2 regions of the Brevibacterium sp. UBA7493 genome follow, and region 1 is predicted to be linked to the other one. Evidence: riboswitches for the same ligand, from Rfam matches in the RefSeq annotation. Region 1 holds a riboswitch; the other holds the start of a gene.
What was found. Region 1 has a riboswitch for FMN ahead of B4E96_RS02605 (nicotinamide mononucleotide transporter family protein). Riboswitches for the same ligand answer to the same signal wherever they lie in the genome.
Positions count from the first base shown of each region.

Region 2: another riboswitch for FMN. It lies ahead of ribD (bifunctional diaminohydroxyphosphoribosylaminopyrimidine deaminase/5-amino-6-(5-phosphoribosylamino)uracil reductase RibD); the one in region 1 lies ahead of B4E96_RS02605 (nicotinamide mononucleotide transporter family protein).

Region 1 is NZ_DLOD01000003.1:263,932-279,467, reverse strand. It holds gene B4E96_RS02625 (primosomal protein N') at 1-255, shown strand, start outside; gene fmt (methionyl-tRNA formyltransferase) at 286-1,230, shown strand; gene B4E96_RS02615 (RsmB/NOP family class I SAM-dependent RNA methyltransferase) at 1,223-2,689, shown strand; gene rpe (ribulose-phosphate 3-epimerase) at 2,715-3,377, shown strand; FMN riboswitch at 3,443-3,568, shown strand; gene B4E96_RS02605 (nicotinamide mononucleotide transporter family protein) at 3,671-4,339, shown strand; gene B4E96_RS02600 (phosphoribosyl-ATP diphosphatase) at 4,667-4,930, shown strand; gene hisG (ATP phosphoribosyltransferase) at 4,999-5,838, shown strand; gene B4E96_RS02590 (PH domain-containing protein) at 5,879-6,286, shown strand; gene B4E96_RS02585 (CaiB/BaiF CoA transferase family protein) at 6,421-7,629, shown strand; gene B4E96_RS02580 (carboxyl transferase domain-containing protein) at 7,626-9,131, shown strand; gene hisF (imidazole glycerol phosphate synthase subunit HisF) at 9,148-9,921, shown strand; gene hisI (phosphoribosyl-AMP cyclohydrolase) at 9,918-10,289, shown strand; gene trpE (anthranilate synthase component I) at 10,324-11,799, shown strand; gene B4E96_RS02560 (Trp biosynthesis-associated membrane protein) at 11,796-12,299, shown strand; gene B4E96_RS02555 (HGxxPAAW family protein) at 12,409-12,684, shown strand; gene trpC (indole-3-glycerol phosphate synthase TrpC) at 12,681-13,487, shown strand; gene trpB (tryptophan synthase subunit beta) at 13,526-14,845, shown strand; gene trpA (tryptophan synthase subunit alpha) at 14,842-15,536, shown strand, end outside.
Region 2 is NZ_DLOD01000004.1:45,783-61,318, reverse strand. It holds gene B4E96_RS04125 (SLC13 family permease) at 1-432, shown strand, start outside; gene B4E96_RS04120 (maleylpyruvate isomerase family mycothiol-dependent enzyme) at 484-1,263, shown strand; gene B4E96_RS04115 (hypothetical protein) at 1,464-2,216, shown strand; gene B4E96_RS04110 (heat shock protein transcriptional repressor HspR) at 2,436-2,942, opposite strand; gene B4E96_RS04105 (DnaJ C-terminal domain-containing protein) at 2,958-4,016, opposite strand; gene B4E96_RS04100 (nucleotide exchange factor GrpE) at 4,245-4,997, opposite strand; gene dnaK (molecular chaperone DnaK) at 4,997-6,859, opposite strand; gene B4E96_RS04090 (biopolymer transporter Tol) at 7,036-7,365, opposite strand; gene B4E96_RS04085 (type II CAAX prenyl endopeptidase Rce1 family protein) at 7,478-8,182, opposite strand; gene B4E96_RS04080 (NAD(P)H-binding protein) at 8,204-9,178, shown strand; gene B4E96_RS04075 (PLP-dependent aminotransferase family protein) at 9,185-10,573, opposite strand; gene pdxS (pyridoxal 5'-phosphate synthase lyase subunit PdxS) at 10,767-11,729, shown strand; gene B4E96_RS04065 (PQQ-binding-like beta-propeller repeat protein) at 11,770-13,296, opposite strand; FMN riboswitch at 13,459-13,601, shown strand; gene ribD (bifunctional diaminohydroxyphosphoribosylaminopyrimidine deaminase/5-amino-6-(5-phosphoribosylamino)uracil reductase RibD) at 13,703-15,536, shown strand, end outside.

The DNA of each region.
Region 1 (15,536 bases):
CGCTTCCCGCCGGCCGTGCGCACCATCGGCCTGCGCGGCGACCGGTCCGCCGTCGCCGAGGTGGTCGCTGCGGCCTCCGAGGTAGGGGAGGTGTGGGACATCTATGCCCACGACGAGCCGTATGAGCGCATCATCGGCACGACGATCGCCTCCGGTCCTGCTGTCACCCGGCGCATCGCCGCCGAGGTCGCCGCCCGGTCGATGCGGCATGAGGAGTCCGTCTTCGCCCGGGTCGACGATCCCGACGTGCTCTGAACCGGCCGGCCCGGTCGTTAGACTGGCGGGGTGAGAATCGTCTTCGCAGGAACCCCCGCCGTCGCCGTGCCCGCTCTCGAGGCGCTGCTTGAATCCGACCATGAGGTCATCGCCGTGCTCACCCGCCCCGATGCCCCGGTCGGCCGCAAGCGCGTGCTGACCCCGAGCCCGGTGAAGGAGCGCGCCCTTGCCGCCGGCATCCCGGTGCTCGAGGCCGCCCGGCTGCGCGGGGAGATCCTCGACGAACTCGAAGCCCTCGGCCCCGATGCCGTCGCCGTCGTCGCCTTCGGTGCGATCGCCGGACCTCGTGCCCTGTCGATCAGTGAGCACGGCTGGTACAACCTGCACTTCTCCCTGCTGCCCCAGTGGCGCGGGGCAGCACCGGTCCAGCGGGCGCTCATGGCCGGACAGACGACCTCAGGAGTCACTGTCTTCCGCATCGACACCGGCATGGACACCGGACCGGTCCTCACCCAGCAGGAACTCGACCTGCCCTCGGCACCGGCCGGAGAGGTCCTCGACTCCTACGCCCGCACCGGGGCGGAGCTGCTCGTCACCGCCTTCGATCAGCTCGCAGACGGCAGCGCCGAACTCACCCCACAGCACGGTGAGACCAGCCACGCTGAGAAGATCACCCCAGACGAAGCCGAACTGCCCTTCACCGCCACCACCGCCGAACTCGTCGCCCGCGCCAACGGCGTCACCCCAGCACCGGGCCCATGGGCGCTCATGGACGGCAAGCGCACCAAGCTCTCCGGCATCACCGCCGCCGATGACCTCAGCAGCGCCGCCTGGCAGCAGCCCGGCCGGCTCGCAGCCGCCGCTGACGGCACTGTGCTCATCGGCACCAGCGACGGCGCCGTCGCTGTCGAACGCATCCAGCCCTTCGGCAAGGCGATGATGGACGCCGCCGACTTCCTGCGCGGCCGCGGTCAGGCCGCCTTCGACATCAGCGAGGAGCCCGGCGATGCGTGAGCCCAGCGGAGACCGCAAACCCGCCCCCGGCAAACCCGGCCCCGGCGTCAAACGCCGCCGTGTCAGCCATGGCCGCACCCGCGTCAACCCCGGTAGGCGCATCGCCTTCGACGTTCTCATCGCCGTCGACGATGACGACGCCTACGCCAACCTGCTGCTGCCCCCACGGCTCAGCCGTGCCGGGCTGAGCACCGCCGACGCCGGGCTGGCAACCGAACTGACCTACGGCACCCTGCGCGGCCGCGGTCTTTACGATGCGATCATCGCCCACGCCGCCGGCCGGCCGGTCAGCAAGCTCGACACGCCCGCCCGCAATGCCCTGCGGCTGGGTGCCCACCAGCTGCTCGACATGAACACCGCCGCCCACGCCGCCGTCAACGAAGCCGTCGGTCTCATGCGGGCGACCAAGCACATGAAGGCCGCAGGCTTCGTCAACGCCGTCATGCGCCGCATCAGCGAACGCACCCGCATCGAGTGGCTCGACCTCGTCACCAGAGGCGCCAGCGACGACGAGCAGATCGGGCTGACCTACGCGCACCCGGCCTGGATCGTCACTGCACTGCGCCGATCGCTCACCGCCCACGGGCGCGATGCCGGCGAACTCACCGCACTGCTCGCAGCCGACAATGTGCCCGCCCGCGTGTGCCTGACAGCCCTGCCCGGCCTGGCCGACCGGGAGGCGATCGCCGCCGACTGCGGAAAGCCCACCGCGCTGTCCCCGCTCGGCGTCGAACTGTCCTCCGGAGACCCCTACACACTTCCTGAGGTGCAGGCAGGACAGGCCCGCGTCCAGGACGAAGGCTCCCAGCTCGTAGTCCTCGGCCTGACCGCAGCCTGCGCACCTGACGGCCCGGTCCTCGACCTGTGCGCCGGGCCCGGCGGCAAGACTGCCATCCTGGCAGCAGACGCCGCTGCCACCGGAACACCAGTCGTCGCCTGCGACGTCTCCGCACACCGCGCCGAACTCGTCCGCGACTCCGTACGCGCCATCGACGCAGACGTCACCGTCCTCAACACCGACGGCCGCAGCCTGGCAGACGAGCACCTCGGCCGCTACACCCGCGTGCTCGCCGACGTTCCCTGCACCGGCCTCGGCGCGCTGCGCCGCCGACCCGAAGCCCGCTGGCGGCGCAAACCTGAGGACGTCGAGGCACTGCAGCCCATCCAGCGCGAACTGCTGACCCGGGCGATCGAGCTCACCGCACCCGGGGGAGTCGTGGCTTACACCACCTGCTCGCCCCACCACGGGGAGACGATCGACATCGTCACCGAGGTGCTCACCGCCTCGGGCACGGACGTCGAGGTGCTTGACGCGCCGGCGATCCTCGCAGACGTCACCGGCCAGGAGGCCGCCCAGTTCGCCTCGGCGCCGATCGGCACCGGGCAGGCCGTGCAGCTGTGGCCGCACGTGCACGGCACTGACGGGATGTTCCTGGCACTGCTGCGCCGCACCGGCTGAAGCGCTGAGGCTCTATGCTGGGAGGGTGAGCATTCGCATTCATCCCAGCATCCTGTCCTGTGACTTCTCCCGCCTGTCCGAGGAACTCGACGCGATCTCGGCAGCCGATATGGCCCACGTCGACGTCATGGACAACCACTTCGTTCCCAACCTCACCTTCGGCCCGCCGGTCGTCGAGCGGATCCGTGAGGTCTCGCCGATCCCCATCGACGCACATCTCATGATCGAGCAGGCCGACCGGCACGCCCAGGTCTACGCGGAGATGGGCTGCGCATCGGTCAGCTTCCACGCCGAAGCCTCCGCGGCCCCTGTCCGGCTGGCCCGCGAGATCCGCGCACTCGGGGCGAAGGCCTCGCTGGCGATCCGCCCGGCCACTCCGATCGAGCCCTACATCGACCTGCTGGCCGAGTTCGACCAGATCCTCATCATGACCGTCGAACCCGGATTCGGCGGCCAGTCATTCCTCGACGTGTGCCTGCCGAAGGTGGCCCGCACCCGCCAGGCGATCGAAGACGCCGGTCTCGAAGTACAGCTGCAGGTCGACGGGGGAGTCTCAGCCACGACTGTGGCCCGCGCTGTGGCCGCCGGAGCGAATGTGCTCGTGGCAGGCTCCGCCGTATACAGCGCTGAAAACCGCAGCGCAGCGATCGAAGAGCTGCGCGAACTCGCCCTCGACGCCCTGCGCTGAACAGGCATGCGCGGCAAGACAGAAGTTGCCGCGCATGTGAGCCAGAGCCTATAGTGCCACCAGGAGTACGTGCTCCGGGGTCGGTGAAAGTCCGAGCCGGCGGTGACAGTCCGCGACCCCCGTTCCGACGGGGCTGAACTGGTGGGATTCCAGTACCGACGGTGAAAGTCCGGATGGGAGGAAGCACGTCTGCGTCCGCGCAGCTGATGGCGATATGTGCCTGAGCCTACGCGGCGCCACCGCGCTATTCACGCGTCGCAACCCCCGGAGCCTTGAGCGAAAGGTTTCGGAAAGTGGATATCATCTCGTGGCTCAACGCCCCGGTCTTCGAACTCATGGGCAAGCCCGTTCCCTGGTCCGATGTCATCGGCAACATCTGCGCACTGGCAACGGTGTTCCTGGCACTGCGGCGCAACATCTTCTCCTGGCCTGTGCAGATCACCGGCTCGATCTTCCTGTTCTCGGCCAGCATTTCGGCGGGCCTCGGCGGCAACGCCGCGCGTCAGGTCGTCATCATCGCCGCTGCGATCTGGGGATGGAGCCAGTGGAAGCGCTCCCAGGAGGAGACCGGTGAGATCCGCGTGCGCTGGGCGACCTGGCCCGAACGACTACTGCTCATCGCCGCCCTGGCCGCAGGCACTGCCGGTTTCGGCTGGATCCTGGCGTGGGGCGACTGGTCGTGGAACCCATACCCGGACGCCTACATCTTCATCGGCTCACTCGTGGCGATGTACGCCCAAGGCCGGGCGATCGTCGAGTTCTGGTTCGTGTGGCTGGCCGTCGACCTCGTCGGGATTCCACTGGCCATCATGGGCGGCCTGCTGTTCTCCGGCATCGTGTACTTCGTCTTCCTCATCATGGTCATCGTCGGCATCGTCGACTGGGCGAGGAAGTCCAAGCAGACGATCGCATCACCGAGCGAACCCGCACAGACGATCGCCGGGCACTGCGCCGACGGCTGAGGGTCTTCGAACGTCGTGCTGACGTCGACCCCGATCATGTACGTCCGCCCTCGGCATTGCCCTCAACCATCCGGTCTGTGCGCCATCCCGCACGGGGCAGGCTCCCGAGCTCACGGCAGGAGGTTTCGGTGGCCTGGAGCTGTGATCCTCCCCTCACTTCCTCCTGATCGCAGTTTCATACGTCATCGTCTGGATGCGCCGGGCGCCGGCCGCAGCCTCTGGGGCCGCTGCTTCCAGCTCCTGCGCTGGGACTTCGCCTCTCTGCTCTGTAGGGCGGCGCCTGAGACTCTCTGCAGACTGGTGCCGGTGGTGTATTACCCTGGCCGTGTGAAGACCTTCGAAGAACTGTTCGCAGAACTGACCGAAAAAGCAGCCACCCGTCCCGCTGGCTCGTCCACCGTGGCCGAGCTGGACGCCGGAGTCCATGCGATCGGCAAGAAGGTCGTCGAAGAGGCCGCCGAGGTGTGGATGGCCGCCGAGTACGAATCCGATGTCGAACTCGCAGGTGAGATCGCTCAGGCGATCTACCACCTGCAGGTGATGATGATCGCCCGCGGGATCAGCCTCGACGACGTCTATCGCGAACTGTGAGCCGAAAGGAAGCTGTGAGCCGAGAAATCACCGATACCGGCCGCATCCCGGCGGTCCGGGCCGACGGCATGCTGCGCGTGGCTGTGCCTAACAAGGGCTCGCTGTCCGAATCAGCGACGACGATGCTGCGCGAAGCCGGCTACCAGGTGCGCACGACCTCCAAGCGACTCGTCCACCGCGACGTCGACGCCGGCATCGAGTTCTTCTACCTGCGCCCGCGCGATATCGCCGTCTATGTCGGCCGCGGGCTCATCGACCTCGGCATCACCGGCCGCGATCTGCTGCTGGAATCCGGTGCCGAAGCCGAGGAGCTGCTGCCGCTGGGCTTCGCCCGCTCTCGCTTCCACTACGCCGGAGCCGAAGGCGCTTTCCACGAGATCGACGAACTCGAGGGCCTCACCATCGCCACCAGCTATCCGATGCTGGTCGAACGCGACCTTGCACAGCGCGGACTCGAAGCCCGGGTCATCAAACTCGACGGGGCCGTGGAGGTCTCGATCGAACTCGGTGTCGCCGACGTCATCGCCGATGTGGTCGAAACCGGCACCACGCTGCGGATGGCCGGGCTGCAGACCTTCGGCGAACCGGTCCTGCACTCCGAAGCCGTGGTCATCTCCAACCGGAAGTCGAACCCGGGCACCCGGAAGTTTCTGCGCCGGCTCGAAAGCGTCATGGTCGCCCGCGACTACGTCCTCGTCGACTACGACATCGCCGCCGAACACCTCGCCGAGGCGACCGCGCTGACCCCCGGCTTCGAAAGCCCCACCGTCTCCGCCCTGCACGACAGCGACTGGTACGCCGTGCGCACCATGGTCGCCGCCCGCGACGTGCACAAGACCATGGACCAGCTCTACGAAGTCGGCGCACGCGCCATCCTGGTGACGAACATTGGCGCCTGCCGCATCTGAGACACGGCCATTCAGGCCCTATTTCACGAGGATCCTCACCGTGTTCCTCGCGATCACGATCGTCGTGTCCTTCGCACTGCTGAGCTGGGGGCTGACTCAGTTGCACTGGACCGGCTGGAAGACCCGCGACATCATCTGGATGAATGCTCTGGGCGTGATCTTCGGAGCCGTCGTCTGGCGCGTCGGGGCGATCGCGGCATTTGTCACCGACGAAGCACTCATCGTGCGCAACATCTTCAGCACGACAAGGGTCGAATGGACGCGCATCCTCTCCATCAGCTTCCACCCGCGGGGTGGTGACTCGTGGGTCACCCTCGACCTGTCCGACGGTTCGACCCTGTCGGTGATGGCGATCCAGTCCGCAGACGGAGACCGGGCGCGCTACGCCTGCGAGCGGTTGCGTAGACTCGTGGACACATACAGCTCACCCGATGTGCCGGACAACTGAACCGGTCTGACACCACCCGTGCAGACACGCGTCCGCGAGACGACAGCGCAGCGGCACCGACACCTCGGGCACACTGAGACCAGCCGCCGGGCACGGCTGCCAGCGGCCGAACGACGAAGGAGAACCGCCTGACGATGAGCAGCACATCCGAGACCACCACCCGCCCCGGACCGCTGTCCGGCTACACCGTCGTCGACCTCTCCCGCGCACTGGCCGGACCGCACGCCGGGCAGATGCTCGGCGACCTCGGCGCCCGCGTCATCAAGGTCGAGAACCCCGCCTCCGGCGACGACTCCCGCTCCTGGGGCCCGCCCTTCGTCGGCCCTGAGGACGACCCGCAGGCCACCTACTTCTTCTCCTGCAACCGCAACAAGGAATCCATCGCCCTCAACCTCAAGGACGACGGCGACAAGGAGGTTCTCGCCCAGCTCATCGAACGCGCCGACGTGCTCGTCGAGAACTTCCGCGGCGGCGTGCTCACCCGCCTCGGGTTCTCCACCGAACGCTGCATGGAGCTCAACCCGCGCCTCGTGATCCTCTCGATCACCGGCTTCGGCCACGACGGCCCCGAAGCCTCCCGCGCCGGCTACGACCAGATCGCCCAGGGTGAGGCCGGCCTCATGTCGCTGACCGGCTCCGGCCCCGATGACATGCAGAAGGTCGGCGTGCCGATCGCCGACCTGCTCTCCGGCATCTACGGCTCCTACGGCGTGCTCGCCGCCCTGCTCGAACGCGAGCGCACCGGCCGCGGCAAGGTCGTGCGCACTTCGCTCATCGCCGGCATGGTCGGCGTCCACGCCTTCCAGGGCACCCGCGCCACGGTCGCCGGGGAGAACCCCGCACCCGGCGGCAACCACCACCCGTCGCTGTCGCCCTACGGCCTGTTCCACTGCAAGGGCGGGGCCGTGCAGATCTCGGTGGGCAACCAGAACCTGTGGCACAAACTCTGCGCCGCCTTCGACATCGACCCCGAAACCCAGGGCATGGCGACCAACGCCGAGCGCGTCGCCAACCGCCCGGCAGTCATCAGCGTCATCGAGGAGCGCTTCCGCGACTACACCGCCGAAGAGCTGCTCGAGAAGCTCGCCGCCGCCGGCATCCCATCGGGCATCGTGCGCTCCCTGCAGGAGGTCTACCAGTGGGAGCAGGCCCTGTCGCAGGGACTGAAGATCTCCGTTGAGCACCCGGTGCTCGGTGAGATCGACCTGCCCGGCCCGCCGCTGCGGTTCTTCGACGCCGATACCGAAGGCGAGACCGAATCGACCCCGCGCGAGCACCTCGCCCCGCCGCTGCTCAACGAGCACGGCGACGCGATCCGCCGCTGGCTCGAGGAGACGCCATGAGCTCGCGGCTGAGCGCCCGGGAGCTCATCGACCTCGTCGTCGACGACGGCACCTTCGTCTCCTGGGACGAAGAGCCGATCGAACCTGCTGATGGGATCTCCGAGACCTACGCCGCCGAACTCGCCCAGGCTGCCCAGAAGTCCGGTGTCGACGAGGCCGTCATCACCGGTGAGGGCCGCATCTACGGCCGCCGCGTCGCGGTCGTGGCCTGCGAGTTCCGGTTCCTCGCCGGATCGATCGGCGTCGCTGCAGCCGAACGGCTGTGCCGGGCGATCGAACGCGCCACCGCCGAAGGCCTCCCACTGCTGGCCGGACCGGCATCCGGCGGCACCCGCATGCAGGAGGGCACCGTCGCATTCCTCACGATGGTCAAGCTCGCCGCTGCTGTGAAGGTCCACCGCAAGGCCGGACTGCCCTATCTCGTCTACCTGCGCCACCCGACTACCGGAGGCGTGTTCGCCTCCTGGGGATCACTGGGCCACTTCACCGTGGCCGACCGCGGCAGCCTCATCGGCTTCCTCGGCCCGCGCGTGTACGAGCAGCTCTACGGCGAGAAGTTCCCCGACAGCATCCAGACCGGTGAGAACCTCTACCGCAACGGGCTCATCGACGCCGTCCTCTCACCTGAGCGGATCGCCTCGACGGTCAACATGGTCCTGAATGTGCTCATGGGTGCCCGCGAAGTCCCGGGACCGGTGCCGGATCCGCGCACCGAACCCGACCCGATGCCGGTCAACACCCACGCCTGGGACATCATCACCGCCTCCCGCCGGCCCGAACGGCCCGGCGTGCGCGAACTGCTGCGCCACGGCGCCACCGACGTGCTGCCGCTCAACGGCACCGGCCAGGGTGAGAAGGACCCCGGCCTGCTGCTGGCCGCCGCCCGTTTCGGCACCGCACCGTGCATCGTGCTCGGCCAGGACCGCAGCCGGCAGGCCGCGGGCGAACCGATGGGACCAGCCGCCCTGCGTGAAGCCCGCCGCGGCATGGCCCTGGCAGCCGAGCTGCACATCCCGCTCGTCACGATCATCGACACCCCGGGTGCCGCGCTGTCGAAGAGCGCTGAGGAAGGCGGGCTGGCCGGAGAGATCGCCCGCTGCCTGGCCGACCTGGCCACCCTCGACGCACCGACCGTCTCCCTCATCATGGGCGAGGGGACCGGCGGCGGGGCATTGGCACTCGTCCCAGCTGACCGGGTGCTCTCAGCCGAGAACGGCTGGCTGTCACCGCTGCCGCCCGAAGGCGCCTCGGCGATCGTCTACCGGGACACCGACCATGCCCCGGAGATGGCGCAGAAGCAGGGCGTGCAGGCTGAGATGCTGCTCAAGCACGGCATCGTCGACCGGGTCATCGCCGAGCAGCCAGATGCCGCCGACGAACCCGAGGCGTTCGTCACCCGGGTGGCGAAGACCCTGGAGTACGAGATCATCACGCTGATGCGCGAGCCGGCCTACCGCCGCGAGCACCGGCGCATCGAACGCTACCGCAGCCTCGGACTGTGAGAGGAGCCCTGCGAACATGACCCTTGCCGTGCGCGTCATCCCGTGCCTTGACGTCGACGCCGGCCGCGTCGTCAAAGGGGTGCGGTTCGAACACCTGCGCGATGCCGGTGATCCGATCGAACTCGCCCGCCGCTACAGCCAACTCGGCGCTGACGAAGTCACCTTCCTCGACGTCACCGCCTCCAGCAGCGACCGGGAGACCACCTACGACATGGTCTCCCAGTGCGCGGAGACGGTGTTCATCCCGCTGACCGTCGGCGGGGGAGTGCGCAGCACCGACGACGTCGACCGGCTGCTGCGGGCCGGCGCCGACAAGGTCGGCGTCAACACCGCAGCCGTCGCCCGGCCCGAACTCATCACCGAGATCGCCGAACGCTTCGGCAGCCAGGTCCTCGTCCTCTCCCTCGACGCCCGCCGGGTCCCAGCAGACCAGCCGGCCACCGCCTCGGGATTCGAGGTCACTACCCATGGCGGCCGCCGCGGAACCGGCATCGACGCCATCGAATGGATCCGCGAGGCAGCCGAACGCGGGGCAGGGGAGATCCTGCTCAACAGCGTCGACGCCGACGGCACACATGAGGGCTTCGACCTTGAACTCATCCGCGCCGCCCGCGCAGCCGTCGACGTCCCGCTCATCGCCTCCGGAGGCGCCGGCAAGCTCGAGCACTTCGCCCCGGCCGTCCACGCGGGAGCCGATGCCGTGCTCGCCGCCTCGGTCTTCCACTTCGGCACCTTCACGATCGCCGAGGTGAAGGAAGCCCTCGCAGCCGACGGGATCACCGTCCGATGACCGGCGTCCCGGACTCCAGCCTCGACCCGGCGATCGCCGAACGCCTCAAACGCGGCAGCGGCGGGCTGCTGCCGGTCGTCGTGCAGGAGGCGACGAGCCGCGAGGTGCTCATGCTCGCGTGGATGGACGACGAGGCACTGGCCCGCACCCTGCGCACCGGCAAGGCGACCTACTGGTCGCGATCCCGCCAGGAGTACTGGGTCAAGGGCGAGACCTCCGGTCACACGCAGAAGGTCCGCTCGGTCGCCCTCGACTGCGACGCCGACACCATCCTGCTCATCGTCGACCAGGTCGGGCCGGCGTGCCATACTCAGACAGCCACCTGCTTCACCGGAAGGGAGCTCGATGCACATCTCGCCGACACGTGAGGAGTTCCGCGCCAGTGCGGAACACCATCGGCTCGTGCCTGTCTTCACCCGCGTGCTGGCCGACGCCGAGACGCCGCTGAGCCTGTACCGCAAGCTCGCCGCCGGCCGCAGCGGAGCGTTCCTCTTCGAATCGGCCAGCCAGGGCCAGTGGGACCGCTACTCCTTCATCGGCCGCGACCCGGTGGCCACCCTGACCGAGCAGGACGGCGAGCTGCTGTGGCTCGGCACCGCCCCGGCCGGAGCGCCCACCAGCGGAGACGTGCTCACCGGCCTGCACGAGACGATGCGGCTGCTGTCCATCGAACGCCCCCACGCCGGCCTGCCGCCGATGATCTCCTCCTTCGTCGGCTACCTCGGCTGGCACTTCGTGCGCCGCACCGAACGCCTCGGACCCGGCCCAGAACCCGTCGACGCGGTCCCCGAACTCAGCCTTTCGGTCCCCGGCGACGTCGCCATCTACGACCACTACACCTCTGAGGTGACCCTGGTCGCCAACGTCGTCAACGTCAACGGACTCGACAGCGGCGTCGACGACGCCTATGACGCCGGCTGCCAGCGCCTCGAGGCGATGCTGACCGAGCTCGCCACACCGCTGGAGTCCGACGTCGCCTGGTACGACCGGGCCGAACCGCAGGTCTCCTCGCGCACCGACCGCGACGACTACCTGCAGATGATCGAACGGGCCAAGGGCAACATCGTCGACGGCGACGTTTTCCAGGTGGTCCTCTCCCAGCGCTTCGAAGCCGAGTGCACGGCCGACCCGCTCGATGTCTACCGGCTGCTGCGCACCTTCAACCCGAGCCCGTACATGTACCTGCTCGACGTGCCAACCCCCGACGGGACCCCGATGGCGATCGTCGGTTCCTCACCCGAGGCGCTGGTCACCGTCACCGACGGGAAGGTCGAGACGCATCCGATCGCCGGCTCTCGGCCGCGCGGTGCCACCGCCGAGGAGGACCGCCAGCTGGCAGCCGAGCTGCTGGCCGACGAGAAGGAGCGCGCCGAGCACCTCATGCTCGTCGACCTGGCCCGCAACGACCTCTCCAAGGTCTGCCGGCCCGGCAGCGTCGATGTCGTGAACTTCATGGAGATCGAGCGCTACAGCCACATCATGCACATCGGCTCGACCGTCGTCGGCACCTGCGATGACGATGTCGACGGCATCGATGTGCTCTCGGCGGTGTTTCCCGCCGGCACGCTGTCCGGGGCGCCGAAGCCGCGCGCCCTCCAGCTCATCGACGACTACGAGACCGTCGCCCGCGGAGTCTACGGCGGAGCAGTTGGGTACCTGTCCTTCACCGGCGACCTCAACGTCGCCATCGCGATTCGCACCGGCGTCATCCGCAACGGGCGCATCTCCGTCAGTGCCGGTGCCGGAGTCGTCGCGGACTCCGTGCCCGCCTCGGAAGATCAGGAATCGCGCAACAAGGCCGCCGCAGTGCTGCGTGCAGCAGCCGCCGCGCAGACGCTGACCCGCCCGAACGGGAGCGCAGCAGAGGTCCGGCCATGACCCGATCTCGTGCCGTCATCGCGCTGCTCGCCGCAGCCGCCGTGCTGTGGATCGTCGGCTCCCAGCCATGGTTCCAGCCCGCCGAAACCGCAGAACTCGCAGGCGTGAGCGCAGGATCGGTCGCGGCTCCAGAGAACTCGCCGGTGGTGCTCGCCTGCGCGGGCATCGTCGCTGTCAGCGGCCTGCTGCTCACCATGCTCAAGCGCATCGGCCGCTGGATCGTCACCGCCTGTGCGGCACTGGCCGGGCTCGGCTTCGCCGGCGTGGCGCTGAGCGCGTCACTCAGCAGCGCGCAGACGACGAACCTGCCGGCCATCGGCATCATCGCCGGGCTGCTCGCCGCAGCGGTGGCTGTCTGGGTGCTGCTGCGCTCAGGCCGCTGGCAGACGACCGCGCGCTTCGAAGCCGACACCTCCGAAGCGGAAGCTGAAGACGAGCACGGTGACCTCGACCCGACCCGTACCTGGGATGCCATCTCCCGAGGCGAGGATCCGAGCTGAGACCTGTGCCACATCGATGACGATCAGATGTCGGTTCGCGGGTCGGTTTCTGGCCCGCCGCATCGTCGTGAGAGAATGACCGCATACCGCGTGAGAACGAAGGAGAACCATGCCGAAGACCATTTCCCGCAATGGGGCATACGACCTCGACCGCTCGAGCATCGACTACGACACAGTCAAGGATCCGGGCCACGGGAACACCGTTGCCGCCTGGACCGGAGTCTTCATCATCCTCGTCGGCTTCATCGTCGGGTGCGTCGGCGTCGTCGCCGAGACCCCGATGCTGCTCTGGGTCGGCCTCATCATCTGCGTCCTCGGTCCGATCGTCGGGCTTGTGCTGCGTGCGGCCGGCAGGGGCGGGAAGAAGACCAAGGCGAAGGCGTGAGCGTTCTCGCCGACATCGTCAGCGGGGTGAAGGCAGACCTGGCAGAACGCCGGGCTGCCTGCCCACTGGCAGACATCGCCTCACGCGCCGCGGATGCACCCGCGGCGCTTCAGTTCCTGCCGCGTGTGGCCGACGATTTCAGCATCATCGCTGAGGTCAAACGCTCCTCGCCGTCTGCCGGTGCCCTGGCCGACATCGCCGACCCCGCCGGGCTCGCGAGCTCCTATGCCGCAGGCGGCGCGGCTGCGATCAGCGTACTGACCGAGCAGCACCGCTTCAACGGCTGCTTGGACGACCTCGACGCCGTCCGTGCTGCGGTGGATATTCCCGTGCTGCGCAAGGACTTCATGGTCGACGAATACCAGTTCCACGAAGCCCGCGCCCATGGCGCCGATATCGTGCTGCTCATCGTGGCCGCGCTCAGCCCCGCCCAGCTGCAGGAGTTCAGCGAACTGTCCGCCAGCCTTGGGATGGCAGCGCTCGTCGAGACCCACACTGCTGAGGAGATCGAGATCGCTGCCGGCATCGAACCGGCCCTCCTCGGCATCAACACCCGCAATCTCAAAGACCTCAGCGTCGACCTCAACCGCTTCGCGCCATTGGCCGACCTCTGCCCGCCTGATACCGTGCTCGTCGGCGAATCCGGTGTCAGCCAGGCCGGTGATGTCGCCGCCTATGCTGCGCAGGGTGCCGATCTCGCACTTGTCGGCCAAGCGCTCGTCACCGGCGGGAAGCCGCGCGAGAACGTCGCCGAGTTCACCGAGGCCGGGCGGAAGGCGAAAGCCGAGCGCCGAGCCCTCTGACACCGCCTCGTCTTTGCGTCTCGTTGGGAAAGGACCACATGGACTACGAACTCTTCTCCCCGCAGCACAGCGAACTGCCGCAGGGTCCCTACTTCGGCGACTTCGGCGGCCGGTTCGTGCCCGAGGCGCTCATCGGCGCGCTCGAAGAGATCGGCGAAGCCTTCGCCAAAGCGATCGTCGACCCGGAGTTCGTCGCTGAGCTCCAACGCCTCCACGCCGAATACACCGGCCGGCCGAGCCTGCTGACCGAGGCTCCGCGGTTCTCCGAACACGCCGGCGGGGCGCGCATCTTCCTCAAGCGCGAGGACCTCAACCACACCGGCAGCCACAAGATCAACAACGTCCTCGGACAGGCGCTGCTGACCAAGCGGATGGGTAAAACCCGCGTCATCGCCGAGACCGGTGCCGGCCAGCACGGCGTGGCCTCCGCCACCGCCGCAGCACTGCTTGGGCTCGACTGCACTATCTACATGGGAGCCGAGGACTGCGCCCGCCAGGCACTCAACGTCGCCCGCATGCGCCTGCTCGGCGCCGAGGTGGTTCCCGTCGAAGCCGGGACCCGCACACTCAAGGACGCGATCAACGAGACCTTCCGCGATTGGGTCGCCTCTGTGCAGACCACCCACTACCTCTTCGGCACCGTCGCAGGCCCCCACCCATTCCCATTCCTCGTGCGCGAACTCCAGCGCATCATCGGCGTCGAGGCCCGCGGCCAGATCCAGGAGCAGACCGGCCGGCTGCCCGATGCCATCACCGCATGTGTGGGCGGCGGCTCGAACGCGATCGGCATCTTCCATGCCTTCATCGGCGACGAGGACGTCCGGCTCATCGGCTGCGAGGCAGCCGGGTCCGGCATCGCCTCCGGCCAGCACGCAGCCCCGCTCAACGACGGCCGCGTTGGTGTGCTGCACGGTTCGAAGTCGGTCATCATGCAGGACGAGGACGGCCAGACTCTGCCGTCGCACTCCATCTCAGCAGGACTCGACTACCCCGGTGTCGGCCCCGAGCACGCCTGGCTGCAGTCGACCGGCCGCGGTGAGTACCGCCCGGTCACCGACGACGAGGCGATGGCCGCCTTCCGGCTGCTGTGCCGCACCGAGGGCATCATCCCAGCGATCGAGAGCTCGCATGCCCTGGCCGCTGCACTCCAGGTCGGCGGCGAGCTCGGTGAAGGCGCGATCATCATCGCCAACCTCTCCGGCCGCGGAGACAAGGACGTCGACACAGCAGGGAAGTACTTCGGCTACCTCGACGCCCAAGCCGAAGAAGCTGAGACCGCAGAACCCGTCGGCGCACAGGACCCGGCTGAAGCCGAGGATGCCGCCGACGCAGGACACGCCGAGAGGAGCCGTTCGTGAGCACCGCTGACGTGCTGCGCGACTGCGCAGCAGACAACCGCGCCGCCTTCATCGCCTATCTGCCGGTCGGCTATCCTGACGTACCCGGCTCGCTCGATGCGATGCGCGCCGTCGTCGCCGGCGGCGCTGACATCGTCGAAGTCGGCATCCCGTACTCCGACCCGGGGATGGACGGACCGACCATCCAGGCCGCCTCGGTCCAGGCGCTGCGCGGCGGCGTGCGCACCCGCGACGCCTTCACCGCTGTCGAGGCCGTCGCCGCGGCCGGAGCCACCCCGGTGGTGATGTCGTACTGGAACCTCGTCTACCAGTACGGTGTTGAAGCTTTCGCCCGCGACCTCGCCAACGCCGGGGGAGCAGGCATCATCACCGCAGACCTCACCCCGGATGAGGCCGGCGACTGGATGACGGCAAGCGAAGCGCACGGTCTCGACCGGATCTTCCTCGTCGCCCCGTCGTCCAGCCCCGAACGCCTCGCCTACGTCGCCGCCCATGCCTCCGGTTTCGTCTACGCCGCCTCGACGATGGGCGTCACCGGCACCCGCGCGCAGGTCGGCGCCTCAGCCGAGAAGCTCGTCGCCGACACGCGCGCCGCCGGCGCCGAGCGCGTCTGCGTTGGACTCGGCGTATCCAACCGGCAGCAGGCGGCAGAGGTCGCCGCGTACGCTGACGGCGTGATCGTCGGTTCTGC
Region 2 (15,536 bases), on a different contig from region 1:
TCACTCGGCTCCCTGCTGCTCAAGACCGGTGCTGCCGCGTGGCTGTCGTCGAAGACCTTCGGGGCGGTCGGCCTGTCGGAGATGCCGATGCTGGCGATCATCGCCGTTGTGTCGGTGTTCACCATCCTCATCCACCTCGGCTTCGCCTCGGCGACTTCGCTGGCCTCGGCGCTCATCCCGGTCTACATCGCTCTGGCGATGAGCCTGCCGGGTGCAGCCCAGGGCGGGTTCGGCTTCGTCATCATTCAGCAGTTCGTCATCAGCTTCGGCTTCCTGCTGCCGATCTCGGCACCGCAGAACATGCTCGCCTACGGCACCGGTGCGTTCACCGCCAAGCAGTTCCTCAAGACCGGCATCCCGCTCACCATCGCCGGCTACCTGTTCGTGCTGCTTCTCTCGGCGACGTACTGGAAGTGGCTGGGACTCGTCTGAGGCTCAACGTTCGGGCAGGCGCGGGCCGAAGTGTGACGTTAAGCTGAGGACATGGCAATCGATGCAGACCAGCTTCAACGCGACCTCGACCTGCGACTCCTCGGCGAGCAGTTCTTCCTCCAGGCACTCGACCAGCTCTCCCGCGCCGATCTCGACCAGCCCTCATTGCTGCCCGGTTGGACCCGCAAGCACGTCGCGGCACACGTCATCCACAACGCAGAGGCGTTCATGCGGCTGCTCGAATGGGCCCGAACCGGTGAGGAGAACCGGATGTACCCCTCGCGGCAGGCCCGCGATGAGGAGATCGACTCGACTGTCGCCCACATCTCCAACGGCGATGTCATGACGATGGCCCATGAGGTCGTCGACGAGCTCAGCGACGAGTTCGACGACATGGACGATGAGGCCTGGAACGCAACGGTCGTCAACGGACGGGGCGAGGACATCCAGGCCGCGCAGATCCCGTGGTCGCGGGCGCGGGAGGCCTGGATGCATTCCCTGGACCTCAACATCGGGATGACGACCCTCGACTTCCCGGCTGCGATGGTCAACGCACTGCTCGATGAGATCACCGGCATGTGGATCGCCCGCGACGAACCAGTCAACTTCAAGCTCGACATCACCGACCGCGACGAATCCCCACGCATGGTCGTCGCCGGGCCGGAAGACAGGCGTCCAGCTGAGCCGATCGAGGTGACCGGCGAGGCAGCCGAGATCGTGTCCTATCTCACCGGGCGCGGCTGGCCGAACTCCGGGCTCGAGGACAACGACAAGGGCGCCTCGGGAACGGCGACTCCGCAGGACCTCCCCGAACCGCCGCCCTGGATCTAGCACCGACAACGACGAGGAAGAGGACGAGCGTCATGAGCTACCCACCCCAGCCGCCCCCGCCGAACGGCCCGCCAGCAGGCGGGCCGCCTCCGGGAGGTCAAGAGCCGCCGGGTGTCCAGCAGCCTCCAGGTTCCCAGCCTTCAGCCGGTCCGCCGCAGCCCGGTGGGCAGCATCCCGGCGGCTCGCACGCGAGCAGCAGCATGCACCCGAGCGACAGTCCAGCTGGCCAGCAGAGCCCGGGCGGAGCCGGGTACGGAGCGCCGTCGGCACCGCAGTACGGCAGCCAGGCACCTCAACCGGGCCAGCAGCCGCCCCAGTATCCCGGTTACCAGGGGAAGCAGGGTGATCAGGGCCAGCAGCCGCCTCAAAATCCCGGCCAGGAGCCGCAGTACGGCGGCCAAGATCCTTATGCCACCGGGGCGGGTGCCCCGAAGCCGAAGTCGAAGATGCCGCTGATCGGCAAGATCCTGACATTCGTCGGCGCTGGAATCCTCGCACTCACCATCATCGGCGGCATCATCATGACGATCGCCGGCGTTTCGTCCCTGTCAGGGTTCTCCGACGAGGCGATCCGCGTCAACGGCACCACGAACCAGTTCTTCGAGGCGGAATCTGAGTGGCAGGTCTATGTGCCAGAGGGCTCCGGATTCACCAGCTGCACGATCACAGGGCCCACCCCGGTGGGCAAGGGAACGAATCAGACGTCGTCCTACTCCTTCGACGGCAGGACCTATGAGTCGATCGACGGGTTCTCGGTCCGGGAAGCAGGCACCTACTCGATCACATGCAACCAACCCGATGTCATCATCGCCCCACCCCTGTCGGTCGGCGGGATCTTCTCCACCGTCGGCGGCATCCTCATCGCCGTGTTCGGCGGCCTGCTCGGCGTGGGCTTGACGATTCTCGGCATCATCCTGTGGATCGTCGGCCGGAAGCGAGCACAGCGGGCATGACCGAAGCACCGGTTCGACACGGGCCGACTGTCGTGCTGCTCAAGTGGTTCGCGTTGGCACCGCTGTTTCACGACACCCTCATCTGAGGCGATCAAGTCCGGGCGGTACGACCTGGGCAGCGGGGCCGCACCACCGGGACAGCGCAAGCGGCGCCCAGCTGCTGAGCTGGGCGCCGCTTCGCATGGTCAGGTGCGAAAGATCGCCTCGCAGGCTGCCGCGTCACCGGCGGCGGTAGAGGAGGATGTCGCGGGAGGCGCGATCGGCCCCGCTCCCGCCCGGCCGGGCGCTGGCTGCCGAGGGCAGAGCCCCGGCGATGCGCACCCGCGGGCGCCTGCCGTGCATGACGGAGACGATGTCGCCGCTCTGCCCGGCGGCGAAGACCCGAGATTCGGCCTGCACGCGCTGCCGCAGCCCATCGATCTGCTGGCGCAGCTCGTGGACGACTGCATGCGCCTGGGTCGCGGCGTCGCGAGCCTCGTCGAGGTCGCGGCGCAGGGCGAGGATCTCCTTGATGCCAGCGAGGTTGATGCCGTCTTCCTTGCTCAGCTTCTGGATCAGCCGCAGCCGCTCGATGTCGCGCGGTGAGTAGCGCCGTCCGGTACCGGCGGTGCGCTTGGGCACCACCAGCCCCATCCGGTCGTACTGCCGCAGCGTCTGCGGGTGCATGCCCGCCAGCTCAGCGGCAACGGAGATGACGTAGACGGCGGCTGTCGCTCCGATGTTCATCGACGCTCACCCCGCTCATCTCTCCCGGGCCCGGTCGAGCAGCCCGGCTCGCGGATTTTCACCGCTGGTGGCCTCACGGAAGGCCTCGACCGCTTCCTTGGCCTTGGGCGTCAGGTTCTTCGGAACGGCGATCTCGACGGTCACCAGCAGGTCACCGGTGAGCTTCTTCGTCTCGATGCCCTTGCCGCGCACCCGCAGGGTGCGGCCCGACGGTGTGCCGGCCGGGATCTTCACCCGCACCGGCATCCCACCGAGTGTCGGGACCTCGACCTCGGCGCCGAGGGCAGCCTCGTCGAAGGTCACCGGCAGCGTCATCCGCAGGTTCGCGCCGTCGCGGGTGAACACCGGGTGGGGTTCGACCTGCACGGTGAGGATGACGTCACCGGGTTCGCCGCCGTTGGGGCTGGCCTTGCCCTTGCCGCGCAGGCGGATCTTCTGCCCGTCTTTGACACCGGCCGGGGTGCGCACGGTCAGCGGCTTGCCCCCGGGCATCGACAGTTTGACTGTTGCGCCCTTGGCGGCTTCGGTGAAGGACAGCTTCGTGCTGGCCTTGATGTCCCCGCCCTTGAGCGGGCCGGTGGAGAACCCACCGCCGTAGGGGCTGTCATAGGGGCTGCCGCCGTAGGAGCCGCCGAATCCGCCGAACAGATCAGCGAACTCCGGCGGGATGTCCCCGCCAGCCGAGCCAGCCGGCCCGCCGCCGGGGCTGCGGGTCGTGTAGCGGGTGCGGGTGCCGCCGCCTCCGGTGTTGAACAGGCCGGAGAAGATGTCCTCGAACCCGCCGGCACCGCCGGGTCCGCCGGCGTCGGCGGAGAACCGGGCACCGCCGCGGCCCATCGCCCGCACCTGGTCGTACTGCTCGCGGGTCTCCTTGTCCGACAGCACCTGGTTGGCCTGCCCGATCTGCTTGAACTTCTCCTCTGCGGCCTTGTCACCGGGGTTGGTGTCCGGATGGTACTTCCGGGCCAGCTTCCGGTAGGCCTTCTTGATCTCCGACTCCGAGGCGTCCTTGGAGACGCCGAGGATCTGGTAGTAGTCCGTGTCGAACCATTCGTTCTGAGGTCCGGAATTCACCTGGCACCTCCTTTCCGGCTCGCGCCGTCATCGTCTGTCGTGTATGTCTGGATGTCTGTTCCCGTCTGCTGTGCGGCAGCCGCGGCTGCCGGTCTGTCGTTCCTCACGCACCGCATGCGCAGGCCGTCTGCCTGCCCATCCGGTCCGTGCCCGAGGCGGTGGCCGCCTCGGGAACGGAATCCGCAGCTCACGCCGCGGTCGGCTCATGCCGGGTGCCGGCTGTGCAGATCAGTCTGCCGGAGCCTGCACGCCGACGCGGGCGGCGCGCAGCACCCGCTCGCCGAGCATGTAACCCGGCTGCATGACGAGGAAGACCGTGGGTGTTTCGACCTCGTCGCTGGGCTGCTGCATGAGCGCTTCGTGGATGTTGGCGTCGAACTCCTCACCGACCTCGCCGTACTGGGTGACGCCGAGCTTGGCCAGCGTGTCGAAGAGCTTCGTCACATGCGTGTCGAAGGGGCCCTCGACGTCGCCGTTCTCACGCGCCAGGCGGACCTCGTCGAGCACCGGGAAGAGCGCCTCGACGACGCTGGCGACCCCGGCCTCCTTCGCACGGTCCTGTTCGCGCTGGGAGCGCATCCGGTAGGCGGCGTATTCGGCGTTGATCCGCTTGAGGTGATCGAGCAGCTCGGCCTCCGTGTCGTTGGCCGGGCTGACGTTCTCAGGATCGAGCGCGCCATCGTCTGCCTCCGCGCCCGAGGCGGCAGGCGCCTCGGGCTGCGCGGTTCCCACAGCCTGCTCGGCTGCCTGGGCTGCCGGGTCGGTCTCGGCGGCTGGTTCGCCGCCGGTGGCGACCTCCGGGCCGTCGCTGTCGAGGCGGCCCTCGGCTGCTGCGGCCTGCGCCTGCTCCTGAGCCTCGCTCGGCTCAGCGGCTCCGGTGTCCCCGGAGCCGGCCTGGGGCTCGCGCACCTGGCCGGTCTCCGGATCCACCCGACGCTTGTCGGTGAACGAGAAGCCCTGTTCAGGATTCTCGGCGGACATCACTTCTTCTCCTCGTCTTCGTCGACCACTTCGGCGTCGACGACGTCGTCCTCAGTCGCATCGGAACCGGCATCTGCGGTTCCCTCGGCTCCGGCAGCACCCTCAGCGCCGCCCTGCTGGTACAGCGCCTCGCCGATCTTCGTCTGAGACTGGCTGAGCTTCTCGACAGCGGTCTTGACCGCGTCGTCGTCTTCGCCCTTGAGCGCTTCCTTCACCGCGTCGACGTCGCCCTGCACCTCGGTCTTGACGTCCTCGGGCAGCTTGTCGTCGTTGTCGGTGATGAGCTTCTCAGTCTGGTAGGCGAGGTTCTCAGCCATATTGCGGGTGTCAGCGGCCTCACGGCGCTTCTTGTCCTCATCGGCGTGCTCTTCGGCCTCGCGGACCATCCGGTCGATGTCCTCCTGCGGGATCGCCGAGCCGCCGGTGATCGTCATCGACTGCTCCTGGCCGGTGCCCTTGTCCTTGGCGGACACGTGCACGATGCCGTTGGCGTCGATGTCGAAGGACACCTCGATCTGCGGCATGCCGCGCGGCGCCGGGGCGATGCCGGTGAGCTCGAAGGTGCCCAGCGGCTTGTTGTCCCGGGTGAACTCGCGCTCGCCCTGGAAGACCTGGATCGACACGGAGGGCTGGTTGTCCTCGGCGGTGGTGAAGGTCTCGGACTTCTTCGTCGGGATCGGGGTGTTGCGCTCGATGAGCTTCGTCATCACACCGCCCTTGGTCTCCAGTCCGAGGGACAGCGGGGTGACGTCGATGAGCAGCACGTCCTTGCGCTCACCCTTGAGGACACCGGCCTGCACGGCGGCGCCGATCGCGACGACCTCATCGGGGTTGACGCCCTTGTTGGGCTCCTTGCCGCCGGTGAGCTCCTTGACGACCTCGGCCACGGCCGGCATGCGGGTCGAACCGCCGACGAGCACGACGTGGTCGATCTCGTCGACCGAGATGCCGGCATCGGCGATGACGGCCTTGAACGGGGCCTTCGTGCGCTCGAGGAGGTCCTTGGTGAGGTCCTCGAACTTCGCGCGGGTGAGGGTCTCATCCAGGTGGACGGGCCCGTTGTCGCTCATCGACAGGTACTGCAGAGAGATGTTCGTGCTGGTCGCCGAGGACAGTTCCTTCTTCGCCTGCTCCGCGGCCTCCTTGAGGCGCTGGACAGCGGCGGCGTCCTTGGTCAGGTCGACGCCGTAGCCGTTCTTGACCTGGCTGACGAGCCAGTCGACGATCTTCTGATCCCAGTCGTCGCCGCCGAGCTCGTTGTCACCGGAGGTCGCACGGACCTGGATGGTCGAGAAGTCATCATCATCCTTGCCGACTTCGAGCAGGGACACGTCGAAAGTGCCGCCGCCGAGGTCGAAGACGAGGATGAGCTCGTCCTCCTTGCCGCGCTCGAGGCCGTAGGCCAGTGCGGCGGCAGTGGGCTCGTTGATGATGCGCAGGACGTTGAGGCCTGCGATCTTGCCGGCGTCCTTGGTGGCCTGGCGCTGCGAGTCGTTGAAGTAGGCCGGGACGGTGATGACGGCGTCGGTGACCTCTTCCTGCAGGTACTCCTCAGCATCGTGCTTGAGCTTCTGCAGGATGCGGGCAGAGATCTCCGGTGCAGTGAGTGTCTTGCCGTCGAGTTCGGTGGTCCAGTCGCTGCCCATGTGGCGCTTGACCGAGGCGACGGTGTTCTTGACGTTGAGCACAGCCTGGCGCTTGGCGATCTCACCGACGAGGGAGTCGCCGTTCTTGCTCACCGCCACGACCGAGGGGGTGGTGCGGCCGCCTTCTGCGTTGGCGATGACCTTGGGGTCGCCGCCTTCAAGCACGGCCACAACCGAGTTGGTGGTGCCGAGGTCGATTCCTACTGCACGAGCCATAGTGTTTCTCCTTCTCTTCTGAGTCAGGCCCAACCCGGCTGGCGCCGGCATTGAGCGCATCTGACTCAAGTCTGGTCACGCTGAATCTGACTGTCAAACCCAGCATCATGAAAGTTGCGTACACCAGACTCAACTTTGCGGGAAGGGAGATTATTCCGCAGGCAGGCAGAATTCTTTCAGCGACCCCCGTCGCGCTCCGCGCCATCCCGGCGTGTCAGTCGTTGCAGCCGGTCGCGTGCGCGGGCGAGCCGCTCATCCTCGGTCAGCTCCCACCACGGGGTGCCGCGCTCACCGAGGCCCTCTTTGGCCCAGGTGACGCGCTTCCGCAGCGCTGCAGTCTGCTCGTCGTTCAGCTGGCGAGAGCGGGAGAGCTGCGAGCGGGCAGTGCCGAGGGCACTCAGCAGCGGGGCGGTCAGCGCCTCGGGCAGCACAGGATCCTGGGCTCGCCAGCGCCTGCCCCTGACGATGATCCAGCGGCCGTCTGCGGTCCGCTCCGGCGTGCTCATATGCGGCTCCACGCGCTGGCGCTGTCCGCCTCGGCGCGACCCGCCTCGGCGCGCCCCGCCTCGGCGCCGGGACGCCGCGGCGCGGCCGGTGGTGGGGCGATCCAGGCGGCCATCAGAGGCCTCCCGGCACGGGGGCTGCGAGCGGGAAGATCCCGACCATGGCGATCGACCACAGGCCATGGACGATGAGCGGAGCGAACCAGCGGCCAGTCGATTCGCGGGCCCAGGCTGCGGCGAGTCCGACGACGGGGGCGGCGGCGATGAGGCCGGGGTTGAGCGTTGCGCAGGTGACGAGCGTGTAGATGACGGTCGGGGCGATCCAGCGGGCGTGGCCGCGGAACAGGTCGGCCAGGCCGAGGCGGAAGAACACCTCTTCCGACAGCCCCGTGACGACAGCTGCCGCCAGCGTCAGCCCGGCCGCCGAGCTCCCGGCAGTCACGAGGGCGGCGGTGATCCATGGCGCGGTCACCGGGATGAGGCTGAGGATCCAGCCACCAAGGAGCGACACACCCGCCAGCACCGCACCGATAGCCAGCGCCCGCCACCCGGCCGAGGCGGCAGTACGGTGCGCCGGCGGGCCGGGCGCCGGATCAGCAGGGCGGTGGCGTGTGGCATGCGCTCGCGTGAGCAGCAGGAGGGCGATCCCACCGAGTGTCCACACCGCGGCGAGGGCAAGGCTCCACAGCGGCAGTGCCGCGGTGCCGGCAGCTGTGCCGAGGCCGAAGGCCTTGCGCAGGATGAGCCCGCCGAGGACAATGGTGGCGGTCGCAGGCGCCCAGACAGCAGCACGTGAGGTGAGCACCAGCTGCGACGTCATGGCACCAGTCTAGGAGATGACATGCGAGTTCTGCTCATCGGCGCCACCGGATACGTCGCCTCGCGTACGATCCCCGTCCTGCTCGGTGCCGGGCACACCGTCATTGCCGCTGCCCGCTCACCGGAAAAGCTCAGGGCGTTCTGGTGGGCAGACCGCGTCACCGCCGCCCGACTCGACGTCACCGATGACGCATCCGTATCAACGGTGGTGGCTCACAGCGATGCCGATGCCATCGTCTACCTCGTCCACGGGATGGGCGGGTCTGACTTCCGCACAGTTGACCGGCAGTCAGCTCAGCGCGTGTGCCGGGCAGCCGATGCTGCAGGCATCAAGCGGATCGTCTACCTTTCGGGGATCATCCCGGCTGTCGGCGAGGAGCGCCTGTCCGAGCATCTGCTCTCGCGGCTCGAGGTCGAACAGGAGCTCTCCCGGGCCAGCGCCACGGTCATCACGCTGCGTGCGGCGATGATCATCGGGGCGGGCTCGACGAGCCTGGCACTCGTCCGGCAGCTGGCGACGCGGCTGCCGGTCACGGTGGTGCCGTCGTGGATGCGCCACCTCGTCGAGCCGATCGCCGTCACCGATGTGGCCGCCGCGATCGAGGCGGCGCTGCGGGTCGATCTGCCGACCGGGCAGTTCTCGATCGGCGGCGGGACGGTGATGTCGTACCCCGAGCTCATCGATCTGCTCACTGAGCTCAGCGGGCTCGTCCGCCCGCAGCTGCCCGGCGGACCGCTGCCGGAGCCGCTCGTCGCAAAGGCTGCGGCGGTGCTGACGGATCTGCCGGGATCGACAGTCGAGGCGCTCATCGAATCGCTTCAGGAGGACATGGTCTCCTCCGGTGACAGCTGGCGCAGCGAGCTGTTCGCAGGGGCGCCTGCCCATCAGCCGCTGACACCGCGGGCCGCCCTGGCGCGGGCGCTGGCGCAGCCGGATCTCAGCCTGCCGGCCGCCGAACGGGATCCGCTTGCGGTGATGCCCGGCGACCGCTGCTGAGTGTCATCAGCGTTGGCTGAGCTCGGTGCGCAGAGCCGCCAGGACAGCAGTGAGCTCCGGGCTGGTGAGCGAGCTCAGCGCGATCTCGATGCCGGTCTGCTGCCCGCCGGTCCATTTGCCGGCCAGGTCGTCGACGAGGATGCCGCGCTCAGCGAGTGCGCGCCGCAAACGCCGCGCATCCCCGGCCGGCCGTTCGAGGATCGCCCGCCCGCGCACCTGGGTCAGCGGCAGGCCTGCGGCATCGACCGCCTCGGCGGCGGCTGCCAGCCGCTTGCGCATCCGCAGCATCCGCCTGCGCAGCCCGCCGGAGTCCAGGTAGTCGGCGAGCACCGCCTGGATGAGCGGTGAGGCGGCGGGACCGAGCATCCGGCGGTGGGCGGCGATCGCAGCGCTGAGCGGGCCGGTGGCGATGATGTAGCCGATGCCCAGGCGCGTGCCGAGCAGAGTGGCGAAGGATCCGAGGTGCAGCACCCGGCCGCTGCTGTCGAGGTCGGCGAGAGTCGGCGGCAGGCTGCCGGCGTAGCGGGCTTCGGTGTCGTAGTCGTCTTCGATCAGGTGGCCGCCGCACGATTCGGCCCAGCGCAGCAGCTGCACGCGCCGGGTCGCGCTCATCGAATCTCCATGCGGATGCAGGTGGTTGGGCGTCAGCAGCAGGGCGCGCAGCGGTGCCGGGATTGCAGCGGGGTCGATGCCGTCGGTGTTGACGGGCACATCGACGGTGGGGGTGTTCGCCAGTGCCCGGCGCAGACCGGGAAAGCCCGGGCTCTCGACTCCGAGCGCTGCGGGAGCGAGGACGTTGAGGACGGTGCGCAGCCCGTCGCGGGCGCCGGCGGTCAGCACGATGTCGGCGGGTTCGACCTGCATGCCGCGCACCAGCCGCAGGTGCCCGGCGATCGCCTGGCGCACCGTCTGGGTGCCGCAGCCGTCATCGCTGACGTCGCGGGTGTCGAGTCCGCGGCGCCAGGCAGCCCGGAAGTCGGGCTCATCGCGCGGGTCGGGGCGCACGCTCACACCCCGGGCATCGATGCGCACCTCCGCCGCGATGTCAGTGGAGTGGTGGGAGGGCATCGCTCGGCCCGTCACGGCCCGTGACCCCGAGCGGCGCGCGGCCGAAGCGAGACCAGTCCGCGCCGTCTGCAGTGCCGGGTTGACGCGTGTGCCCGAACGGGCGGCTGTCACGAGCTGCCCCTCGGCGATGAGATGCTCATACGCCGTCTGCACGGTGCCGCGGGCGACACCGAGCTGCGCGGCGAGCACCCGGCTGGAGGGCAGACTGTCGCCCGGGCGCAGACGGCCGGTGACGATCTCGGCCCGGATGCCGGCGACGATCTGCAGCGGCAGACCGATGCGCGAGCTGCGGTCGAGCCGCACCGTGAGATCCGCGTCGTGCGCCATGAGCACCCCTCCCCCACCTGGTCTCTGGTCTCGCGGCCATCCGGAACCGCGCAACTGGACTACAGAATACCCCTGGATCTGGACTATATCTGCAGTCCAATGCCCGCTAGGCTCACGAATACCCCGTCGGGCGCCTGGACGTCCGGCTCACCACCAGCGGGTGTCCGGCACCCGCCACAACCCAGGAGACTGCATGACTGCCACACTGACCGCCACCACCGCCAACGCCGCTGCGGACACGCACACTGCCGGGACTGCCGACGGCGCCGCGCAGCAGCGCGCCACCGGCGCCCAGCTGAGCTCTGAGCTCGCACGCTCACTGGCCGGCGGCGTCATCATGGACGTCGTCACCCCTGATCAGGCCCGCATCGCCGAAGATGCCGGAGCAGTGGCGGTCATGGCGCTCGAGCGGGTGCCCGCCGATATCCGCGCCCAGGGCGGCGTCGCCCGGATGAGCGACCCGGACCTCATCGCCGGGATCCTCGATGCCGTGTCGATTCCGGTCATGGCCAAGGCGCGCATCGGCCACTTCGTCGAAGCGCAGATCCTGCAGTCTCTCGGCGTGCACTACGTCGACGAATCCGAGGTCCTCTCCCCTGCCGACTACGTCAACCACATCGACAAGCGTGCCTTCGAGGTGCCGTTCGTGTGCGGGGCCACCAACCTCGGAGAGGCGCTGCGCCGCATCAGCGAAGGTGCCGACATGATCCGTTCGAAGGGTGAGGCCGGCACCGGCGATGTCTCCGAGGCGACCCGCCACATCCGCACGATCAGCGGTGAGATCCGCCGCCTGGCTGCGCTGAACGAAGATGAGCTCTATGTTGCGGCCAAGGAGCTGCAGGCGCCGTTCGACCTCGTGCGCACGGTCGCCCGCGACGGCCGCCTGCCGGTCGTCACCTTCGTCGCCGGGGGCGTGTCCACGCCTGCCGATGCGGCGATGATGATGCAGCTCGGTGCTGAGGGCGTGTTCGTCGGCTCAGGCATCTTCAAGTCCGGCAACCCGGAGGCACGGGCCAAAGCCGTCGTCAAGGCCACGGCGAACTACGACAATCCCGAGGTGCTCGCCGAGGTCTCCCGCGGACTCGGTGAGGCGATGGTTGGCCTCAACGTCAGCGACCTGCCGGCCCCACACCGCCTGGCCGAACGCGGCTGGTAAGACGCAGCGCAGCTTTACCGGCGCCGCACAGCGGCGTCGTTCAGCCGCCGGTGACGGTCCACAGCGTGGTGGACTCACCGGCGGCTGCTGCGAACCAGCGGCCGGTGGCGCTCGGCTCGGCATACTGGCCGACGGCGTGGGCCTCGGGGTGCTCCTTGCCGTCAGGGGTGAAGAAATGCACCGCGTCGTTGAGCAGCACCGGGATGAGACCGAGCTGCGGAAATGCGCCGTTGCCGCCGAATCCGTAGCTGCCCTCGACCGGATCGAGCGGGTCGAGGTCTTCGCCTGCCTCCCAGAGCGTCGATCCGTCAGTGGCGCTGACGGCCCGGACACCGGCGTCGAGACCGGGCATGATGACCAGTGGCGCGTCGGTGCCGTCGACGGGTGTGTGGAGGCGACCGTACTGCTCGTCGAACAGCCCGAATTCGAAAGCGTCCTCGGAGATGTCGGTGTGCCAGGCCTTGCCGTCGAGCAGTGAGCCGAGCACCAGGATCCGGGAGGCGAACAGCTGGGTGCTCGCGCACACGAAGGTGCCTGCGGCGGTGGAGACGGGCCGGGCGGCACAGTAGGCGACCGGCTCCTCACTGAAGTCGATGCCCGCGGCGAGGCTAGGATCGTCGGCAGCGCTGAGCGGGGTGAGCACCCCAGAGCTCTCCGGCAGGTCCATCGGCAGCCTCAGCAGTGCGGTGCGGGTGACGGACCCGGAGTACGGTGCGTCAGGATCGGCGGTGCCGAAGGCGTAGACAAGCGTTCCGGGTGCCTTCTGCGGGTAGATCCCGAAGCCGAGGTCCTGCTCCCCGTACTCACTGAGATCGACTGTGGCATGCTGACCCGATGCCAGGTCGAGGCGGGTGAGGAAGCTGCCGTCGCCATCGCGCCACGGTAGGTAGGCGCGCGTGCGGTCCGGGGTGATCTGCAGGTTCGCCCCGCCCATGGGCTGCGCATCGGCGGTCGCCTGCACGGCCGGCCAGGCAGGCTGGCCGGAGGCAGGATCGAGGCCGAGGACCATGGCCTTCTGCTCATCACCGGTGCAGCTGCCGCGATCGGCATCGATCATCCCGTATTCGAGCAGGATGATCCCATCCTCGCCCAGGGCGCTCGTCCCGGTGGAGGAGGACGAGTAGTAGTCACGCGGTTCGGTGCAGCCGAGATCGGCATCGGCAGGCGTATAGGTCCAGGCTTCGCTGCCATCGCCCCAGTCGAGTGCGCGCAGATGGCCGGTCCCGTCGTCGACGATGACGATCTCACCGTGGGAGTAGGCGGCCACGCTGTCGGGCCGGTCCATATCGACCTGCGCCTGGTGGCTCCACAGTTCAGCGCCATCAGCGCCGACGGCGACGAGCCTGCCGCCCATCGCGTCGGCGACCAGCGCCCGGTCGGTGTCGTTGTCGGCGAGCAGGCTAGCGTAGAAGTCGAGGGTAATCGCCTCGCTCAGCTGCCGCGGTTCCGGTGTGCTGGGCGCAGGTGAGCTGCCGGGTGCATCATCTGCCGCTGTGCATCCGGCGGCCAGTGTGAGAGCGGCGCCTGCGGCGATGAGGGCGAGCGCGGGGCGGGAGAACGGGTGCATGACTGTTCCTCCGCAAGCAGGGACACCGTGATGATCTCCCTGGTGAGCATCCTGTCTTCACTATGCCAGACGGGCCGGACAACGGTGCTGGCAAAGCACGGGAGGCGCCCACCGCCTCGGGTGCGGTGACCGGTGTGTCTGTGACGCGTGCTACGGTGTGGGCAGATGTTCCGGGGACGGTGAGATTCCGTACCGGCGGTGACAGTCCGCGACCCGAACGCCGAGGCCCAGACGGGCGGAGGGGTTCGGCTGACTCGGTGCGATTCCGAGACCGACAGTGAAAGTCTGGATGGGAGGAACACACGGTCCAGGGCACCCGTGTCTGCCTGGACCGGCAGCGGCGCACCCGTGTCTGCGCGGACGCCTGCCGCCTGTCTCCCGTCTCCCCGGTAGGAGGAGAGGGAAAATGCACCGCTCATCTGCACCCGCCGCGCCTGCCGCCGGGATCACTGCCCGTGAACGCCGGGCCATGTCCGCTGCTCTCACCGCCGCCCGCCGCGGCCAGCGCGGGGCCACCCCTCTCGTCGGTGCGGCCGTCATCGGCGCCGACGGGACGATCGTCACCGGCTACCACGCAGGTGCTGGGCACCCGCACGCCGAACCGGCAGCCCTGGCAGCCGCCGTCGCAGCCGGCATCGACCTCGGCACCGCCACGCTCGTCGTCACGCTCGAACCGTGCGCCCATGTCGGCCGGACCCCGTCGTGTGCGCATACGATCGTCAGGGCCGGGATCCCGCGCATCGTCTACGCGGCAGCCGACCCGAATCCGGTCGCCACCGGTGGCGCCGAGGTGCTGCGGGCGGCCGGACGCGAGGTGGTCGCCGGGCTGGCAGCCGATGAGGCGGCGGTGCTCAATCACCGGTGGGTGGCCGCGCAGCGTGAGGCCCGGCCATTCGTGACGGCGAAGCTCGCCCAGAGCCTCGACGGGCGGATCGCCGCTGCCGACGGCACCAGCCAGTGGATCACCTCCGATGAGACCCGGTCCCGCGTGCACGCGCTGCGCGCCCGGGTCGACGCCGTCATCGTCGGCACCGGCACCGCCCGGGCCGACAATCCGCGGCTCACCGCCCGCATCGACGGCCGCGCTGCGGCCCGGCAGCCGGTGCCGGTCGTCATCGGCACCCGCGATCTCGACGCCTCCAGCCACCTCGCCGCCGACCCGCGCACCATCCACCTGCGCACCCACGACCTGCTGCACGCGCTGCGGCAGCTGCGGGCGCGCGGGATCGAGCACGTGCTCGTTGAGGGCGGGGCGCACCTGCTCAGCGGCTTCCTGACCGCCGGGCTCGTCGACGAGCTGTTCCTCCACCTCGGCCCGCAGCTGCTCGGCACCGGCGGGCTCGCCGCCACCGCCGGCCTTGAGGTGCCGACACTCGCAGCCGCCCCGCGCTTCATCCCCGACGACCTTGCCGCCCCTGCCGCTGCCGCGAGCGGGACCGACACCATCCTGCACCTGAGACCGGCACCCGCCGCCCCGGCCCCGGCACCGCCAGCCCCATCCACCACCGACCACAGGAGTCACCACATGTTCACCGGCATCATCGAAGCCACCGGCACCGTCCTGTCCGTCACCTCCGTTCCCGGCACCGACACCGCCCGCATCAGCATCAGGGCCGGCAGCCTCATCGACGACCTGCCAGCCGGCGGGTCCCTGGCCGTCAACGGCGTCTGCCTCACCGCCACCCGCACCTCCGCCGAAGCCGCGCCGGCACATGAGAACCCGGCCAGCACCTCGGGCCCGGGGATCTTCACCGCCGACATCATGGGCGAGACGCTGGCGCGCACGAGCCTGGGTGCGCTGAGGGCGGGCGCGCAGGTGAACCTCGAACGCTGCATGCCGGCCAGCGGGCGCTTCGACGGGCACATCGTCCAAGGTCACGTCGACGGGGTCGGGCGGATCAGCGTCTTCGAGGACTGCGGGGCGTGGACGCGGATGCGCATCGAGCTGCCAGCCGCGCTCGCCCCGCTGTGCGTGGAGAAGGGTTCGATCGCACTCGACGGGACCTCGCTGACGATCACCGCCGTCTCCTCGGCAGGTGCCGGGCAGCCGTGGTGCGAAGTCGGGCTCATCCCGGCGACCCTGGCCGCGACGACGTTCAGGCAGGCGAGCGTCGGGGACCTCGTCAACATCGAAACCGATGTGCTGGCCAAGTACGCCCAGAGCCTCGCCGGACGCCACGTGCGACGTGCCGATCCCGTGCAGGCGCCGCCGTCGCCGTGGCAGGACAAGCCGTGGGAGA